Regions from separate parts of the Streptomyces albidicamelliae genome, predicted to be linked through region 3. Evidence: riboswitches for the same ligand, from Rfam matches in the RefSeq annotation. Region 3 holds a riboswitch; each other region holds the start of a gene.
The links. Region 3 has a riboswitch for cobalamin ahead of N8I86_RS32105 (CbtB domain-containing protein). Riboswitches for the same ligand answer to the same signal wherever they lie in the genome.
Positions count from the first base shown of each region.

Region 1 (4,159 bases), 910 kb from region 3:
GCCGCCAACTGCGTGCCGATGGACCAGTGGACGCAGGACGAGATCACGGCGCACGTGCAGTACATGCGCGATTTCGCGGCGCGGCTGGAGAAGACCGGAGAGTTCGTCGACGGGCAGGCGCTGGCCCCGGAGGGGACGTGGGTCCGGTACGACGGTGAGGGACGCCCGCCGGTCACCGACGGTCCGTTCGCGGAGACCAAGGACCTGATCGCCGGCTGGATGGTCATCGACGTCGACGACTACGAGCGGGCGGTCGAGCTGGCGGGCGAACTGTCTGCCGCGCCGGGCGCGGGCGGCGAGCCGATCCACGAGTGGCTGGAGCTGCGCCCGTTCCTCGCCGAGCCGCCGACCGTCACGGAGTGACCTCGGCCGTGGACGAGGTGCTGCTGCGAAGTCTGACGCCCGGCGTGCTCGCCGTCATGGTGGCGCGTGGCGCGGACTTCGCCGCGGCCGAGGACGCCGTACAGGACGCGCTGGTCGAAGCGGTGCGCGTGTGGCCGGCCGATCCGCCGCGGGACGCGAAGGGCTGGCTGGTGACCGTGGCCTGGCGCCGGTACCTCGACGCGGTGCGGGCGGACGCCGCCCGCCGCCGGCGGGAGGACCGCGTCGACCAGGAGCCGGCGCCCGCGCCCTCACCGGCGGTGGACGACACCCTCCAGCTGTACTTCCTGTGCGCACACCCCTCGCTGACGCCGTCGTCGGCGGTGGCACTGACGCTGCGCGCGGTGGGCGGGCTGACCACCCGGCAGATCGCCCGGGCGTACCTGGTGCCCGAGGCGACCATGGCCCAGCGCATCAGCCGGGCCAAGCGCACCGTCTCGGGCGTGCGGCTGGACCGGCCGGGCGACGTCGCCACCGTGCTGCGCGTGCTGTACCTGATCTTCAACGAGGGGTACGGCGGTGATGTGGACCTCGCCGCGGAGGCGATCCGGCTCACCCGGCAGCTCGCGGCCGGGATCGACCACCCGGAGGTGGCGGGGCTGCTCGCGCTGATGCTGCTGCACCATGCCCGGCGGCCCGCCCGGACCCGGCCGGACGGCAGCCTGGTGCCGCTCGCCGAACAGGACCGCGGCCGCTGGGACACGAAGGCGATCGCCGAGGGCATCACCATCCTGCAGGCGGCCCTGTCGAGGGACCGGCTGGGCGAGTTCCAGGCCCAGGCCGCCGTCGCCGCCCTGCACGCGGACGCGCAGCGTGCGCAGGACACGGACTGGGTGCAGATCGTCGAGTGGTACGACGAGTTGGTACGGCTCACGGACAGCCCCGTCGTCCGGCTCAACCGTGCCGTCGCCGTCGGCGAGGCGGACGGCCCGCGGGCCGGGCTCGCCGCGCTGGCGGAGCTGGACGCCTCGCTGCCCCGCCACTCGGCCGTGTCGGCGTACCTGCACGAGCGCGACGGGGACGTGGTGACGGCGGCACGCCTGTACGCCGAAGCGGCTCACAAGGCTCCCAACCTGGCGGAACGCGACCACCTGACGCGGCAGGCCGCCCGGCTCAACGCCCGCATCCGCGACTGAGGGCTCCGGCCGGCACAGGCACCGGCCGGGATCCCGACGACCGCGCCGCGTCACCGGTGCGCAGCCGCGTACGACGCCCTACTCCTCGGACCGGTGGGGCCGTACGCGGCCGTCGCCGGTGCCGGCCGACTTGCAGTGCTCCAGCAGCGCGGCCACCGGGCCGTCGACGAGGTGGTAGCGCACGATCCGGCCGTCCTTGCGGCCCTCGACCACTCCCGCGGCCCGCAGCAGGCGCAGTGCCTGCGAGACGGTCGTGTCGCGCATGCCGGTGGCCACGGCGAGGTCGGAGACGGCGATGGGACCGGCCTCGTGGACGGCGAGCAGCAGGGACAGCCGACCGGGATCGGAGAGCAGGGAGAAGCGGTCGGCCCAGGTGCGCACCCGCTCGGGCTCGCCGACGGCGGCGATGGCGTCACAGACCCGGTGGCCGTCGATGGTGCGCCGCCCGGAACGGTCCGCGGGGACGAGATGCATGCCGCCATCATCGCAGCCCCGGGCGTTCGCCTCCATACCTGAGCAGTTGTGCAATCTTGCAGCTGACGACCCCGGCCTTCTAGGGTGGACGGGCCGTGGTGTTCGGGAAGACCGGTGACAGCCCTCAGGGGCTCAGGCCGGAGCGGCCCTCGCCACTGTGATCGGGGAGTTCCCGCCCCACGTATGCCACTGGCCGCACGGCCGGGAAGGCAGGGGCGGGCGCGTCGACCCGTCAGCCAGGAGACCGGCCACGGCATCACGAAGCTGATCCACGAGGTGCTGGAGCGTGACCGCATGACCGTGTCCCAAGGCGTGCCCGAAACCGACGCCGAACCGTCCTTCCGCTGGCGTCGCGAGGACACCGTCCGCACCGCGGGACTCCTGGCCGTGATCGTGGCACTGCACGTCGTCGCCTTCGGGATCCTCTTCCTGCTGGTGATACCCCGTCACTATGAGGTCGGCACCAAGGCGTTCGGGGTCGGGCTGGGCGTCACCGCGTACACGCTCGGCATGCGGCACGCCTTCGACGCCGACCACATCGCCGCGATCGACAACACCACCCGCAAGCTGATGGCCGACGGCAAACGGCCCGTCTCCGTGGGCTTCTGGTTCGCCCTCGGGCACTCCAGCGTCGTGGTCGCGATGGCCGCCCTGGTCGCCGGCGGTGCGAAGCTCGCCGGCACCCTGATGAACGACGGCTCCCGCACCCACCAGGTCCTGGGCACCGTGGGCACCACGGTCTCGGGGTCCTTCCTGTACCTCATCGCCGCCCTCAACCTCGTGGCGCTGTTCGGCATCCTCCGGGTCTTCCGGGCCATGCGCGCCGGCCAGTACGACGAGGCCGAACTGCAGGCGCACCTCGACTCACGCGGGTTCATGAACCGCGTCCTGGGACGGCTCACCAGGTCCATCCGCCGCCCGGGCCAGATGTTCCCCCTCGGCTTCCTCTTCGGGATCGGCTTCGACACCACGACCGAGGTCCTGCTCCTCGCCCTGGCCGGCAACGGCGCGGCCGCCGGGCTGCCCTGGTACGCGGTGCTGTGCCTGCCCCTGCTGTTCGCCGCGGGCATGAGCCTGTTCGACACCCTCGACGGCACGTTCATGAACTTCGCCTACCAGTGGGCGTTCTCCAACCCCGTCCGCAAGGTGTTCTACAACCTCACGATCACCGGCCTGTCCATCGCCGTCGCGTTCTTCGTCGGCACCATCGAGCTGGTCGGCGTCCTGCACGACAAGCTCGGCCTGAGTGACGGCGTCACCGGCTGGATAGCGGGACTGAACCTGGACAGCGTCGGCTACGTCATCGTCGGTCTGTTCGTGGTGGTCTGGGCGGTGGCCATCGCCTACTGGCGCCTGGCCAGGATCGAGGAACGCTGGAACACCCGCTCCGCGGACACCGGCTGACGTCGAGCCCCGCACGCGTACGCCATGTGGCCTACGCCATCGTCCCGTGCGGGAACTCGGCCACCGATCCGTCCGACTGCTGGAGCGGTACGGCTGCGACCTGCTGCGCCGTACGACGGTTCGAGCGACCAGGAAGGTCGAGCATGGCCGAGTCCCGACACCCCTCCCGCCGCGCGGCCGGGGTTCCCCGCACGCTCCTGCCCCCGCCCAAGCTTTGCGGCTTCCTGTTGCTGCTGGTGCTGGTCTTCTCGGTGTCGTACGCCGTGGGATCGGCCACCGGGCCGGTGGCGCCCGGGATGCGCGGCTCCGGAGGCGGCGGAAGCAGCGGGGGCGGCACGGGTGACATGCCCGGCATGCACGGCGGCGGTGAGTGATGGGGGCCGAGATCCCGGCGCCGCTGGTGGTCACGGATCTGACGGTCAGCGGCATGACGTGTGCCGCGTGCGTCCGCCGGGTGGAGAAGAAGCTGACCGGACTCGACGGGGTCACGGCCACCGTCAACCTCGCCACCGGACGCGCCCGGGTCAGCCATCCGGCGGACGTCCCCGCGGAGGACCTCGTCACGGCGGTCGGACAGGCGGGGTACGAGGCCGCGCTGCCCGAGGCCGCCGTACCGGACGGGCGCGAAGGGACCGACGGCCGCGAGAGGGACGCCGAGGCCGCCGCGCGGCGGGAGCGCGAGCGGCTCGTGGTCACCGCGCTGCTCGCCGTTCCCGTCCTGGTCCTGTCGATGGCGCCCTCCCTGCAGTTCCGGAACTGGCAGT
Region 1 covers NZ_CP106795.1:7,998,692-8,002,850, forward strand. The annotation lists gene N8I86_RS36145 (YciI family protein) at 1-363, shown strand, start outside; gene N8I86_RS36150 (RNA polymerase sigma factor) at 372-1,517, shown strand; gene N8I86_RS36155 (ArsR/SmtB family transcription factor) at 1,596-1,991, opposite strand; cobalamin riboswitch at 2,071-2,258, shown strand; gene N8I86_RS36160 (Nickel transporter NicT) at 2,286-3,395, shown strand; gene N8I86_RS36165 (hypothetical protein) at 3,539-3,769, shown strand; gene N8I86_RS36170 (heavy metal translocating P-type ATPase) at 3,769-4,159, shown strand, end outside.
Region 1: another riboswitch for cobalamin. It lies ahead of N8I86_RS36160 (Nickel transporter NicT); the one in region 3 lies ahead of N8I86_RS32105 (CbtB domain-containing protein).

Region 2 (4,159 bases), 1.6 Mb from region 3:
CTCACGATGACCGCGTACAAGCTGTGGCAGCACGACCAGCGTTCCCGCAACGGTGCGAAGGGGGGTGCCGCGCAGTGAAGGACGGGGTCAACGGCGTCGCGCTCGGCGTCTTCATCTTCTTCTTCCTGGCCGTCACGGTCATGGGCTTCCTGGCCGCGCGCTGGCGCCGGGCCGAGAACGAGCACTCCCTGGACGAATGGGGCCTGGGCGGCCGGTCGTTCGGCACCTGGGTAACCTGGTTCCTGCTGGGCGGTGACCTGTACACGGCCTACACCTTCGTCGCCGTCCCGGCGGCCATCTACGCGGCGGGCGCGTCCGGCTTCTTCGCGGTGCCGTACACGATCCTGGTGTACCCGCTGATCTTCACCTTCCTGCCGCGCCTGTGGTCCGTCTCGCACAAGCACGGCTACGTGACCACCTCGGACTTCGTGCGCGGCCGGTTCGGCTCGAAGGGCCTGTCGCTGGCGGTGGCGCTCACCGGCATCCTGGCGACGATGCCGTACATCGCGCTGCAGCTCGTGGGCATCCAGGCGGTGCTCGACGTGATGGGCGTCGGCGGCGGCGAGAACACCAACTGGTTCGTGAAGGACCTCCCGCTGCTCATCGCCTTCGGTGTGCTCGCGGCCTACACGTACTCCTCCGGCCTGCGCGCGCCCGCGCTGATCGCGTTCGTCAAGGACGCGCTGATCTACATCGTCATCGCGGTGGCGATCATCTACATCCCGATCAAGCTGGGCGGCTTCGACGACGTCTTCGCCAAGGCGGGCGACGCGTTCAGCCAGGTCAACCCGGCCACCGGCAAACCGCGCGGCGCCCTCGTCCCGCCCGAGGCGGGCCAGTGGACCTACGCCACGCTGGCGCTCGGCTCGGCCCTCGCGCTGTTCATGTACCCGCACTCGATCACCGCGACCCTGTCGTCCAGGAGCCGTGAGGTGATCCGCCGGAACACCACCATCCTGCCGCTGTACTCGCTCATGCTGGGCCTGCTGGCGCTGCTGGGCTTCATGGCGATCGCGGCCGGGGTGAAGGTGACCAACGGGCAGCTGGCGATCCCGCAGCTGTTCGAGGACATGTTCCCGGACTGGTTCGCGGGCGTGGCCTTCGCGGCGATCGGCATCGGCGCGCTCGTGCCGGCGGCCATCATGTCCATCGCGGCGGCCAACCTCTTCACCCGCAACATCTACAAGGACTTCATCAAGCCGGACGCCACGCCCAGGCAGGAGGCCCAGGTCTCCAAGATCGTGTCGCTGCTGGTGAAGGTGGGCGCGCTGGTCTTCGTCCTCACCATGGACAAGACGGTCGCCATCAACTTCCAGCTGCTGGGCGGCATCTGGATCCTGCAGACCTTCCCGGCCCTGGTGGGCGGCCTGTTCACCCGCTGGTTCCACCGCTGGGCGCTGCTGGCCGGCTGGGCGGTCGGCATGGTGTACGGCACGGTCGCCGCGTACGGGGTCGCCTCGCCGACGCAGAAGCACTTCGGCGGCTCCGCGAAGGAGATCCCGGGTATCGGCGAGATCGGGTACATCGGCCTCACCGCGTTCGTCCTGAACGTCGTCGTCACCGTGGTCCTGACCTTCGTCCTGAAGGCCGTGAAGGCCCCCGAGGGCCTCGACCAGACCCGGCCGGAGGACTACACCGCGGACGCGGGCGACCCGGGCGTCCAGGTGGAGCTGCCGCCGGCGACGGCGGGCACCGGTCACTGAGCCGCAGCCGCGCGACGGGCCGCCGGAGGAGATCCGGCGGCCCGTCGCCGTTTCCGCCCGGCGCACCGCAGCCGCCCGGGCCGGAGGCCGGCGACATCACTCTTCTCACCTACCAGTTGACGCTCTGAAACCGACGGCGACACAACATCTGGGGGTGGCGTGCCGGGCGAGCACAAGATGTATGCTCGTGCTCGCTGTCGCCGCAGGGGAATCCGGTGCGAATCCGGAACTGTCCCGCAACGGTGTACTTGCGTGTCTCCGCACGCCTGTTCAGTCCGAGGACCTGCCGCCAGCGCGCCCGGCCGTCCGGTCCGGGTGCTCACAGACGTCCGGGCCTCGCGGAGTGGGCCGGTGGACGCGACGCCGTGCGCGCTCGTGGCTGCCCCCTGCCCTCCGCCAGGCCCTGTGCCGAGCGAGGGAGAGCCCCACGTGACCATCGCGCCAGCCGACCCGGCTTCAGTCAGCGAGCTGAAGACCGACGGTCCCGGTGCCGCGCTGCTGCGGACCCTGACCGAGCTGACCGCCGACCTCCCCGACGCCGACCCCGGCCGGGTCGCCGCCGCCGCGCTGCGCGGCCGGTCCGCTCGGGCCGACGAGGCGGAGTTGCGCGAGCTGGCCACGGAGGCGGCCGCCGGCCTGATCTCCGAGGACCCCGCCTACTCCCGGCTGGCCGCCCGTCTGCTGACCCTCGCCATCCGCGAGGAGGCCGCCTCGCAGGGCGTCACCTCGTTCACCGAGTCCGTGGCCGTGGGGCACCGCGAGGGGCTCATCGCGGACCGGACCGCCGAGTTCGTCCGAGTGCACGCCGAGCGGCTGGACGCGCTGGTCGACCGGGCCGCCGACGACCGCTTCGGCTACTTCGGCCTGCGCACCCTGCACAGCCGCTACCTGCTGCGGCACCCCTTCACCCGCAAGGTCGTCGAGACGCCCCAGCACTTCATGCTGCGGGTCGCCGCCGGCCTGGCCGAGGACGACACCGTCCGCTCGGTGGACGAGGTCGCGGCGCTCTACGGGCTCATGAGCCGCCTCGACTACCTGCCGTCCTCCCCCACCCTGTTCAACTCCGGTACGCGGCACCCGCAGATGTCGTCCTGCTACCTGCTGGACTCCCCGCTGGACGAGCTGGACTCCATCTACGACCGGTACCACCAGGTCGCGCGGCTCTCCAAGCACGCGGGCGGCATCGGTCTGTCGTACTCCCGGATCCGCAGCCGCGGTTCGCTGATCCGCGGCACCAACGGGCACTCCAACGGCATCGTCCCGTTCCTGAAGACCCTGGACGCCTCGGTGGCCGCGGTGAACCAGGGCGGCCGGCGCAAGGGCGCGGCCGCGGTGTACCTGGAGACCTGGCACTCCGACATCGAGGAGTTCCTGGAGCTGCGGGACAACACCGGTGAGGACGCCCGCCGTACGCACAACCTGAACCTGGCGCACTGGATCCCGGACGAGTTCATGCGCCGCGTCAACGCCGACGAGCAGTGGTCGCTGTTCTCCCCGGCGGACGTGCCCGATCTGGTGGACCTGTGGGGCGCGGAGTTCGACGCCGCGTACCGCGCGGCCGAGGCCGCCGGGCTGGCCCGGAAGACCATCCCGGCCCGTGACCTGTACGGCCGCATGATGCGCACGCTGGCGCAGACCGGCAACGGCTGGATGACCTTCAAGGACGCGGCCAACCGCACCGCCAACCAGACGGCCGAGCCGGGCCACGTCGTCCACTCCTCCAACCTCTGCACGGAGATCCTGGAGGTCACGGACGACGGCGAGACCGCGGTCTGCAACCTGGGCTCGGTCAACCTGGGCGCCTTCGTCGCCGACGGCGGCATCGACTGGGAGCGGCTGGACGAGACGGTCCGCACCGCCGTCACCTTCCTCGACCGCGTCGTGGACATCAACTTCTACCCGACCGAGCAGGCGGGCCGCTCCAACGCCAGGTGGCGGCCGGTGGGCCTCGGCGCGATGGGTCTGCAGGACGTCTTCTTCAAGCTGCGGCTGCCCTTCGACTCGCCCGAGGCGAAGGCCCTGTCGACGCGGATCGCCGAGCGCATCATGCTCGCCGCCTACGAGGCGTCCGCCGACCTCGCCGAGCGCAACGGCCCGCTGCCGGCCTGGGAGAAGACCCGTACCGCCCGCGGTGTGCTGCACCCCGACCACTACGGTGTGGAGCCGGCCTGGCCGGAGCGCTGGGCGGCGCTGCGCGAGCGGATCGCCTCGGTCGGCATGCGCAACTCGCTGCTCCTCGCCATCGCCCCGACCGCCACCATCGCCTCCATCGCGGGCGTCTACGAGTGCATCGAGCCGCAGGTCTCCAACCTGTTCAAGCGCGAGACGCTCTCGGGTGAGTTCCTCCAGGTCAACTCCTACCTGGTACGGGACCTGAAGGACCTCGGGGTGTGGGACGCGCGCACCCGCGAGGCGCTGCGCGAGTCCAACGGCTCGGTGCAGGACTTCGCCTGGAT
Region 2 covers NZ_CP106795.1:5,490,114-5,494,272, reverse strand. The annotation lists gene N8I86_RS25225 (DUF3311 domain-containing protein) at 1-78, shown strand, start outside; gene mctP (monocarboxylate uptake permease MctP) at 75-1,703, shown strand; cobalamin riboswitch at 1,881-2,008, shown strand; gene N8I86_RS25215 (ribonucleoside-diphosphate reductase subunit alpha) at 2,133-4,159, shown strand, end outside.
Region 2: another riboswitch for cobalamin. It lies ahead of N8I86_RS25215 (ribonucleoside-diphosphate reductase subunit alpha); the one in region 3 lies ahead of N8I86_RS32105 (CbtB domain-containing protein).

Region 3 (4,159 bases):
TACGCCCTTCCGGCCGGCGGCTCGCTGCACGTGCGCCAGCTGCGCCTCGTCCATCTGCACGACCCCCATCTCGCCGCCCTGCGCACCGAGTTCACCGTCGAGGGCGACACCGTCGAGCTGGAGGTCGAGTCCGCGATCGACGGCGAGGTCACCAACTCCGGTGTGGCCCGCTACCGGGACCTCGACGGCAGGCACCTCACCCACGTCCACACCGGCACCGCCGCGTCCGGCACGGTCTGGCTGCGCTGCCGCACCCGCACCTCGGACATCAGCTTCGAACTCGCCGCCCGGCTGACCGCCGACGCCCCGGTCACCCACGCCGGCGAAGGCCGACGGGCGGTCCAGCGCGTCCGGTTGCGCCTGCCGCCCGGCCGTACCGTCACCCTGGACAAGACCGTCGCGCTGCACACCTCCCGCGACCCCGCCATCGGCGACCCGCTCCGTGCCGCGGTCGACCGGGTCCGGGACGCGCCCGGCTTCGACGAACTGCTGGAGACACACGCGGCGGCCTGGGACCAGCTGTGGCGGCGCACCGCGCTGGAGGTGCCCGGCGAGGCGGGCAGCATCCTGCGCCTGCACCTGTTCCACCTGCTGCAGACCCTCTCCCCGCACACCGCCGACCTCGACGTCGGCGTCCCCGCGCGCGGACTGCACGGCGAGGCCTACCGCGGACACGTCTTCTGGGACGAACTCTTCGTCCTGCCCTACCTCAACCTGCACCTGCCCGAGGTCTCCCGCGCCCTGCTGCGCTACCGCCACCGCCGGCTGGACGCCGCCTGCCACGCCGCCCACGAACTCGGCCGGCGCGGCGCGCGGTATCCCTGGCAGAGCGGCAGCGACGGCCGCGAGGAGACCCAGCAGCTCCACCTCAACCCGCGCTCCGGCCGCTGGCTGCCCGACCACTCCCGGCTCCAGCACCACGTGGGCTCGGCCGTCGCGTACAACGTGTGGCAGTACTGGGAGGCGACCGGCGACCTCGACTTCCTGCACGGCGAGGGCGCCGAGATGCTGCTCCAGATCGCCCGTTTCTGGGCGGACTCCGCCGGCTACGACCCCCACCTCGGCCGGTACCGCATCCGTGGCGTGGTCGGCCCCGACGAGTACCACGACGCCTATCCCGGCGCGAGCCGGCCGGGCCTGGACGACAACGCGTACACCAACGTCACCGCCGCCTGGGTGCTCGACCGCGCGCTGGAGCTGCTGCGCGCCCTGCCCGAGCCACGCCGCCGCGAACTCACCGAGGCCGTCGGCCTGGCCGAGGACGAGCCCGCCCGCTGGGAGGAGGTCTCGCGCACCCTGCACGTCCCCTTCCACGACGGGGTGATCAGCCAGTTCGAGGGGTACGCCGGCCTCGCCGAGCTGGACTGGGACGGCTACCGGAAACGGTACGGCGACATCCGCCGCCTGGACCGGATCCTGGAGGCGGAGGGCGACACCGTCAACCGGTACAAGGCGTCCAAGCAGGCCGACGTGCTGATGCTCGGCTACCTCTTCGCCCCACCCGAACTACGCTCCCTGTTCGACCGGTTGGGCTACCCGCTGGACGAGCGGACCTGGACCGCGACCGTGGACCACTACCTGCACCGCACCAGTCACGGCTCCACCCTCAGCGGCCTGGTCCACGGCTGGATCCTGGCCCGGGCCCGCCGCACCGACGCCTGGGCCTTCGTCCAGGAGGCGCTGCGCGGCGACATCGCCGACCTCCAGGGCGGCACCACCGGGGAGGGCATCCACCTCGGCGCCATGGCCGGCACGCTCGACCTCGTCCAGCGCGGGCTGACCGGCCTGGAGACCCGGGGCGGCGCCCTGCGCCTCGACCCCGTCCCGCTGCCCGAACTCTCCTCCTACGGCTTCGCCATCCGCTACCACGGCCACTGGGGCGTCCACCTGCGCCTGCGCAGCGGCCTGCTGGAGATCGCCGTACCGGCCTCCGGCCGCGGCCCCATCGACCTCCGTCTGCGGGACCTGGCGGTCGGGGTCCGGCCGGGGGAGACGGCCCGGCTCGTGCTTCCGGAGTAGTCCCTCGCCCATGCGTGAAGGAGCCCCGGAACCTGTGGATATCCTCTGCGTATTGTCAGGTCCCTGTAAGGCATGGATCCACCGCATGAGAAGACGAAACCTCTGGGCGACGGCCGTGGCCCCGGCCGTCCTGGTGACGACGGTGCTCACCTGGTGGCTGGTCCGCGATCCCGCCCCGTACGCCCTGAGCGGCGGACCGGCGGTGCACCTCACCGTGCGTCCCGAGAAGTCCCGCTATCCCGAGGCCGGGGAGGTCGCGGACGAGGCCCGGCTGCTCCTCGAGGTGTACGTCCAGCGCCTGAGGGCCGGTGACGCCGACGGCCTGGCCGACCTGGGCGCCCCCTGGTACACCGGACGCGACCGGGCCGCGCGCGACCTGGTCGACCGCTACCGCGCGCACGCCGGCGGAGCGGCCGAGGCGATCGTGCGGGATCCGGCCGTACCGGACCTGGCCGGTGTGGAACTCCGCTTCGGCGACGGCCGGCGGCAGACCCTGGGGATCAGCCGCGACCACGACGACGTGTGGTGGCTGCAACTGGGAGACGGCGACCCCGTGGCGCCATAGGCGCGCCGGACGGAACGGCCGCCCCACGGCTTCCCCCTGAGACCCGGAACTGACGTACCGTCACGAGAGGAAGATCACGACTGTGGACGCGGTCTTGGCCGCGCACGCGTCTCGCGGTACGGTCTGTCCGATATCGACGACGGCGAGACGGAAGCCGGTGGGAATCCGGCACGGTCGCGCCACTGTATGCGGGACACCCCTCGGGGTGGTCCGCCGAGTCAGACCCGTGGCCGTCGTCCTGTGCACCACCGAGATGGGACGCGAACTCCCAGAGGAGGTCCTGCCATGGCGCAGACCGTCGCTCAGCCGACAGCCACCACCCCCGCCGTTCCCGCCACGCTGCCGCTGAAGGCGATAGCACCCTGGGCGGTCTTCTTCGGCGTCCTGATGCTCGTCCTGCTCTACTTCGTCGGCGCCGAACAGGGCGCCACCTCCGTGTTCAACGGCACCGACGTCCACGAGTGGGTGCACGACGCCCGCCACCTGCTCGGCTTCCCCTGCCACTGACGCGAGGGACTCCGCGCACCATGAACTCCGCAACGGTAAGAAACCTTCTCGTGCGGGGCATGCTCGCCGGCCTCGTGGCCGGCGTGCTCGCCCTCGTCGTGGCCTACCTCCTCGGTGAGCCGAGCGTCGACCAGGCGATCGCCTTCGAGGACGCCCACGCGCACGAGCACGAGATGGAAGTCGTCTCCCGCTCCCTGCAGGCCACCGCCGGCCTCGCCACGGGTGTCCTCGTCTACGGGGTCGCCTTCGGCGGCATCGCCGCGCTCGCGTACTCCTTCGCGCTCGGCCGTGTCGGCCGGTTCAGCCCGCGGGCGACCGCGCTGCTGCTGTCCGGCTGCGCGCTGGTCGCCGTGTACGTCGTACCGTTCCTGAAGTACCCGGCCAACCCGCCGTCCGTCGGTCAGCCCGAGACCATCGGCAAGCGGACCACCCTGTTCTTCCTGATGATGGCCCTCAGCGTGCTCCTCGCGGTGGGCGCCACCATCCTCGGCAAGCGTCTCGCGCCCCGTCTGGGCAACTGGTGGGCGACCGTCGCCGCGATGGCCGCCTTCGTCGTGGTCATCGGGCTCGCCTACGCCTTCCTGCCCGCCGTCAACGAACTGCCCGCGCACTTCCCGGCCCGCCTGCTGTGGCGGTTCCGGCTCTCCACCCTGGCCATCCAGACCGTCCTGTGGGCCTCATTCGGCCTGCTCTTCGGCGAGTTGGCCGAGCGGCAGCTGAACCCCCGGCCGGCGAAGGCGTCTTCGGGGCGGACGGTTCCCGCCCCGCACTGACGGTCCCGGAGGCGGCCTCCTGAGCCACGGCGACCGCCCGGCTCAGGGGGCGGCGGCCGCGTCCTGTCCGGTCAGCGGCCGGCCGAGCCGCAGATTCCACCGTCCGGCCCGGCCGCTCAGTTCCGTCGCCGTCAACGGCGGCACGTCCAGCCGCCAGAAGGCGTCCGCGGGCAGACCGAGGACGTGCACGACCGCGGCCCGTACGACCTCCGGCTCGACCACGGCGAGGGTGCGGCCGTCCGTCCCCTGTACGGCGTCCAGCCACCGCCCGACCCGTTCGCACATCTCCCGTACC
Region 3 covers NZ_CP106795.1:7,089,931-7,094,089, forward strand. The annotation lists gene N8I86_RS32095 (glycoside hydrolase family 65 protein) at 1-2,019, shown strand, start outside; gene N8I86_RS32100 (hypothetical protein) at 2,105-2,584, shown strand; cobalamin riboswitch at 2,690-2,833, shown strand; gene N8I86_RS32105 (CbtB domain-containing protein) at 2,870-3,091, shown strand; gene N8I86_RS32110 (CbtA family protein) at 3,112-3,864, shown strand; gene N8I86_RS32115 (histidine phosphatase family protein) at 3,907-4,159, opposite strand, start outside.

Region 4 (4,159 bases), 4.9 Mb from region 3:
AGGTCCTGGTGACCAAGGTGCTGCTGCCCGCGGTCGCCGCGCCGATCGTGGCGGGCCTCGCGGCCATGCTGGCCACCCGCTTCTCGTACGGCATCGGCGGCAAGGCCGAGGCCGAGGCCACGCGCAAGGGCTACCGCGCCGGCCAGATCGCCTCCGCCGGCCTGGTCTCCCTCGCCCACGGCACCAACGACGCCCAGAAGACGATGGGCATCATCACCCTCGCGCTGATCGCGGGCGGTGCCATCTCCCCCGGCTCCAACCCTCCCACCTGGGTCATCCTCTCCGCGGGTCTGGCCATCGCGCTCGGCACCTACATCGGCGGCTGGCGCATCATCCGCACCATGGGCAAGGGCCTGACCGACCTGGAGCCGCGCCAGGGCTTCGCCGCCCAGACCAGCGCCGCGACCGCCATCCTGGCCTCCTCGCACCTCGGTTTCTCCCTCTCCACCACCCACGTCGTCTCCGGCTCGGTGATGGGCGCGGGTCTGGGCCGCAAGGGCGGTGTGGTCCGCTGGTCCACCGCGACCCGGATGTTCGTCGCCTGGGCGCTGACCCTGCCGGCCGCCGCGCTGGTCGGCGCGGGCGCCGAGTCCGTCACTGACCTGGGTGACTGGGGCACCGCCGTCGTCGCGGTCTTCCTGGTCTCCGCCAGCGCCGCGATCTGGAAGCTCTCCCGCCGCGAGGTCGTCGACCACACCAACGTCGTCGCCGAGACCGAGGAGCCGGCCGGCGTGGTGACCACCGCCATCGCCGCCGTGATCCCGCCGCCCGCCGGCACGGTCGCCGAGGACCCGGCCGTCGCCTTCCCGCACCAGTCCACCGGCCCGGGCCGGGTCGCCGACCCCGCCTCCGCCGCCCCGGCTACGCCGCCGGCCGCCACCGTCTGACCCCGGCACCCCGGTTACTGAAGGAAGCATCCCCATGAAGATCGACTGGGCGGCCCTCGGCTCCGTCTTCGGCGTCAGCCTCGTGGTCACGGTGGGCCTGGTGGCCCTGTTCACCCTCGGTATCAAGGGCCTGGCCCGGCGCGAACAGGCCGCGGCCCAGGGCGACTCCGCCGCCCTCGCCGTCACCGGCGCGTACGTCTGCTTCGCCGCCTGCGCGGCCGCGGTGGCGTACGGCATGTATCTCATCGTCGCCAAGGCCTGACCCGGCGTCCGCCGCACGGCGGACGCGAACGAGCACCGCAGAGGCTCCCCTCCCCGCCCGGGAGGGGAGCCTCCGGCATGCTCGCCCGCCCCACGATGTGGGGATCGGCACACTCTCCCCACGCAGGTCAAAGGCAAGTTGACGGCCCTTCCGGGCGCGTGGTGGACTGCCCAGGCCATGTACGGCGGCAAGAGAGGAAGCCGGTGCGAATCCGGCGCGGTCCCGCCACTGTGACCGGGGAAGAACCCCCGGGAGCCAGGAACTCTCACCGCCGGATCAGTCGAACCAGGGCGCGGACACCCTGAGTGAGGACACGTATCGCCATGCTCGGCTGCCGATCGAGGACCAGTACCAGGCCCGCCCCTGTGCCCACGGCCGGCTGAGCCGATGGGTGCCGATCGCTCCTACGCGTACGGCGCCGCCGCCGGCCTTCTCGGTGACCTGCTCCTCGGCGATCCCCGCCGCGGGCATCCCGTCGCCGCGTTCGGACGGGCGGCCGGGGCCGTGGAGAGCGCGCTGTGGCACGACCACCGCGGCTGGGGGACGCTGCACACCGCCGTGTGCGCCGGTGGCGCCGTGGCCCTGGGCGCGCTGGCCACACGCGCCGTACGCCCCTCCCCCGCCGCCGCGGCCGCGCTGACCGCCGCCGCCACCTGGTCGGTCGTCGGCGGGACTTCGCTCGCCCGGGAGGCCCGGGCCATCGGGCACGCCCTGGAGACCGGGGACGTCGACGCGGCCCGCGCGCGGCTGCCTCATCTGTGCGGCCGGGACCCGCAGGCGCTGGACGCCGACGGGATCGCCCGGGCCGTGGTCGAGTCGGTCGCCGAGAACACGTCCGACGCCGTGGTGGGCGCCCTGGTGTGGGGTGCCGTCGCCGGAGTGCCGGGGCTGCTCGGCTTCCGGGCGGTCAACACCCTGGACGCGATGGTGGGTCACCGGTCGCCCCGGTTCCGGCGCTACGGCTGGGCCTCCGCCCGCCTGGACGACCTCGCCGGCTGGCCCGGGGCCCGGCTGACCGCCGTACTCGCCGCCGCGGCCGGCCCCGATCCGCGCGGTGCCCTGCGTGCCTGGAAGGCCGACGCGCACCGGCACCCGAGCCCCAACGCCGGGCCCGTGGAGGCCTCGTTCGCGGGCGCCCTCGGAGTCCGCCTGGGCGGGACGCTGTCCTACGGCGGCCGGGTCGAGCACCGCCCGGTGCTCAACGGCCGGACCGGGCGCGCCGTCCGGGCCACCGACATCGACCGGGCCGTACGGCTCTCCCGCCGCGTCGGCCTGCTCGCGCTCGGCGTCACCGTCGCCGCGCGCCGACTCGTGAAGGGACGTGGGAAGTGAACGGGGGTCTCCTCGTCGCCGGCACCACCTCCGACGCCGGCAAGAGCGTCGTGACGGCCGGGATCTGCCGGTGGCTGGTGCGCCAGGGGGTGAAGGTCGCGCCGTTCAAGGCGCAGAACATGTCCCTCAACTCCTTCGTGACCCGGGAGGGTGCGGAGATCGGGCGGGCGCAGGCCATGCAGGCGCAGGCGTGCCGGATCGAGCCGACCGCGCAGATGAACCCGGTGCTGCTGAAGCCGGGCGGCGAGCAGAGCAGCCAGGTGGTGCTGCTGGGCCGGCCGGTGGGCGAGATGAGCGCGCGCGGGTACCACGGCGGGCGCCAGCAGCGGCTGCTGGGCACGGTGCTGGACTGCCTGGCCGAGTTGCGGGGCACGTATGACGCGGTGATCTGTGAGGGGGCGGGAAGCCCGGCCGAGATCAACCTGCGGCGGACCGACATCGTCAACATGGGCGTCGCGCGGGGCGCCGGGCTGCCGGTGCTGGTGGTGGGGGACATCGACCGCGGGGGCGTCTTCGCCTCCTTCTTCGGCACGGTCGCCCTGCTCTCCCCCGAGGACCAGCAGCTGGTCGCCGGGTTCCTGGTGAACAAGTTCCGGGGCGATGTCAGCCTGCTGGAGCCGGGGTTGGACATGCTGCACGGCCTGACCGGGCGGCACACCTACGGCGTCCTGCCGTTCCGGCACGGCCTCGGCATCGACGAGGAGGACGGACTGCGCGTGTCGCTGCGCGGCACGGTCCGGGAGTCCGCCGTCGCGCCCCCGGTCGGTGAGGACGTGCTGCGGGTCGCCGTGTGCGCGATCCCGCTGATGTCCAACTTCACCGACGTGGACGCGCTCGCCGCCGAACCGGGTGTCGTGGTGCGGTTCGTGGACCGCCCGGAGGAGCTGGCGGACGCCGACCTCGTGGTGGTCCCGGGCACGCGCGGGACCGTACGGGCGCTCCAGTGGCTGCGGGAGCGCGGGCTCGCGCGGGCCCTCGCCAGGAGGGCGGCCGAGGGACGTCCGGTCCTCGGCATCTGCGGTGGCTTCCAGATCCTCGGTGAGCACATCGAGGACGAGGTCGAGTCGCGCGCCGGGGAGGTCGCCGGGCTCGGACTGCTGCCCGTGCGGGTGCGGTTCGCCCGCGAGAAGACGCTGACCCGGCCGGTCGGCGAGGCCCTCGGCGAACCGGTCGAGGGATACGAGATCCACCACGGGGTGGCCACCGTCGGCGGGGGCGAGCCCTTCCTGGACGGCTGCCGGGTCGGCCGGACGTGGGGCACGCACTGGCACGGTTCGCTGGAGTCGGACGGTTTCCGGCGGGCCTTCCTGCGCGAGGTGGCGGCCGCCGCGGGCCGCCGCTTCGTCCCCGCGCCGGACACCTGTTTCGCCGCGCTGCGCGAGGAGCAGCTCGACCGGCTCGGCGACCTGATCGAACAGCACGCGGACACGGACGCGCTCTGGCAGCTCATCGAGTCGGGCGCGCCGCAAGGACTGCCTTTCATTCCACCGGGAGCGCCCGCATGAGCACAGTGTTGTTGTTGTCGACCGCCGACACGGACCTGCTGGCCGCTCGCGCCTGCGGCGCCGGGTACCGGATCGGCAACCCCACCCGGGTCGACGTCGCCGCCGAACTGCCGGGCCTGGTCGAGGGCGCGGACATCGCCGTCGTCCGGCTGCTGGGCGGCAAGCGCGCGTGG
Region 4 covers NZ_CP106795.1:2,209,748-2,213,906, forward strand. The annotation lists gene N8I86_RS10300 (inorganic phosphate transporter) at 1-887, shown strand, start outside; gene N8I86_RS10305 (hypothetical protein) at 922-1,149, shown strand; cobalamin riboswitch at 1,294-1,434, shown strand; gene N8I86_RS10310 (cobalamin biosynthesis protein) at 1,537-2,481, shown strand; gene N8I86_RS10315 (cobyric acid synthase) at 2,478-3,986, shown strand; gene cobN (cobaltochelatase subunit CobN) at 3,983-4,159, shown strand, end outside.
Region 4: another riboswitch for cobalamin. It lies ahead of N8I86_RS10310 (cobalamin biosynthesis protein); the one in region 3 lies ahead of N8I86_RS32105 (CbtB domain-containing protein).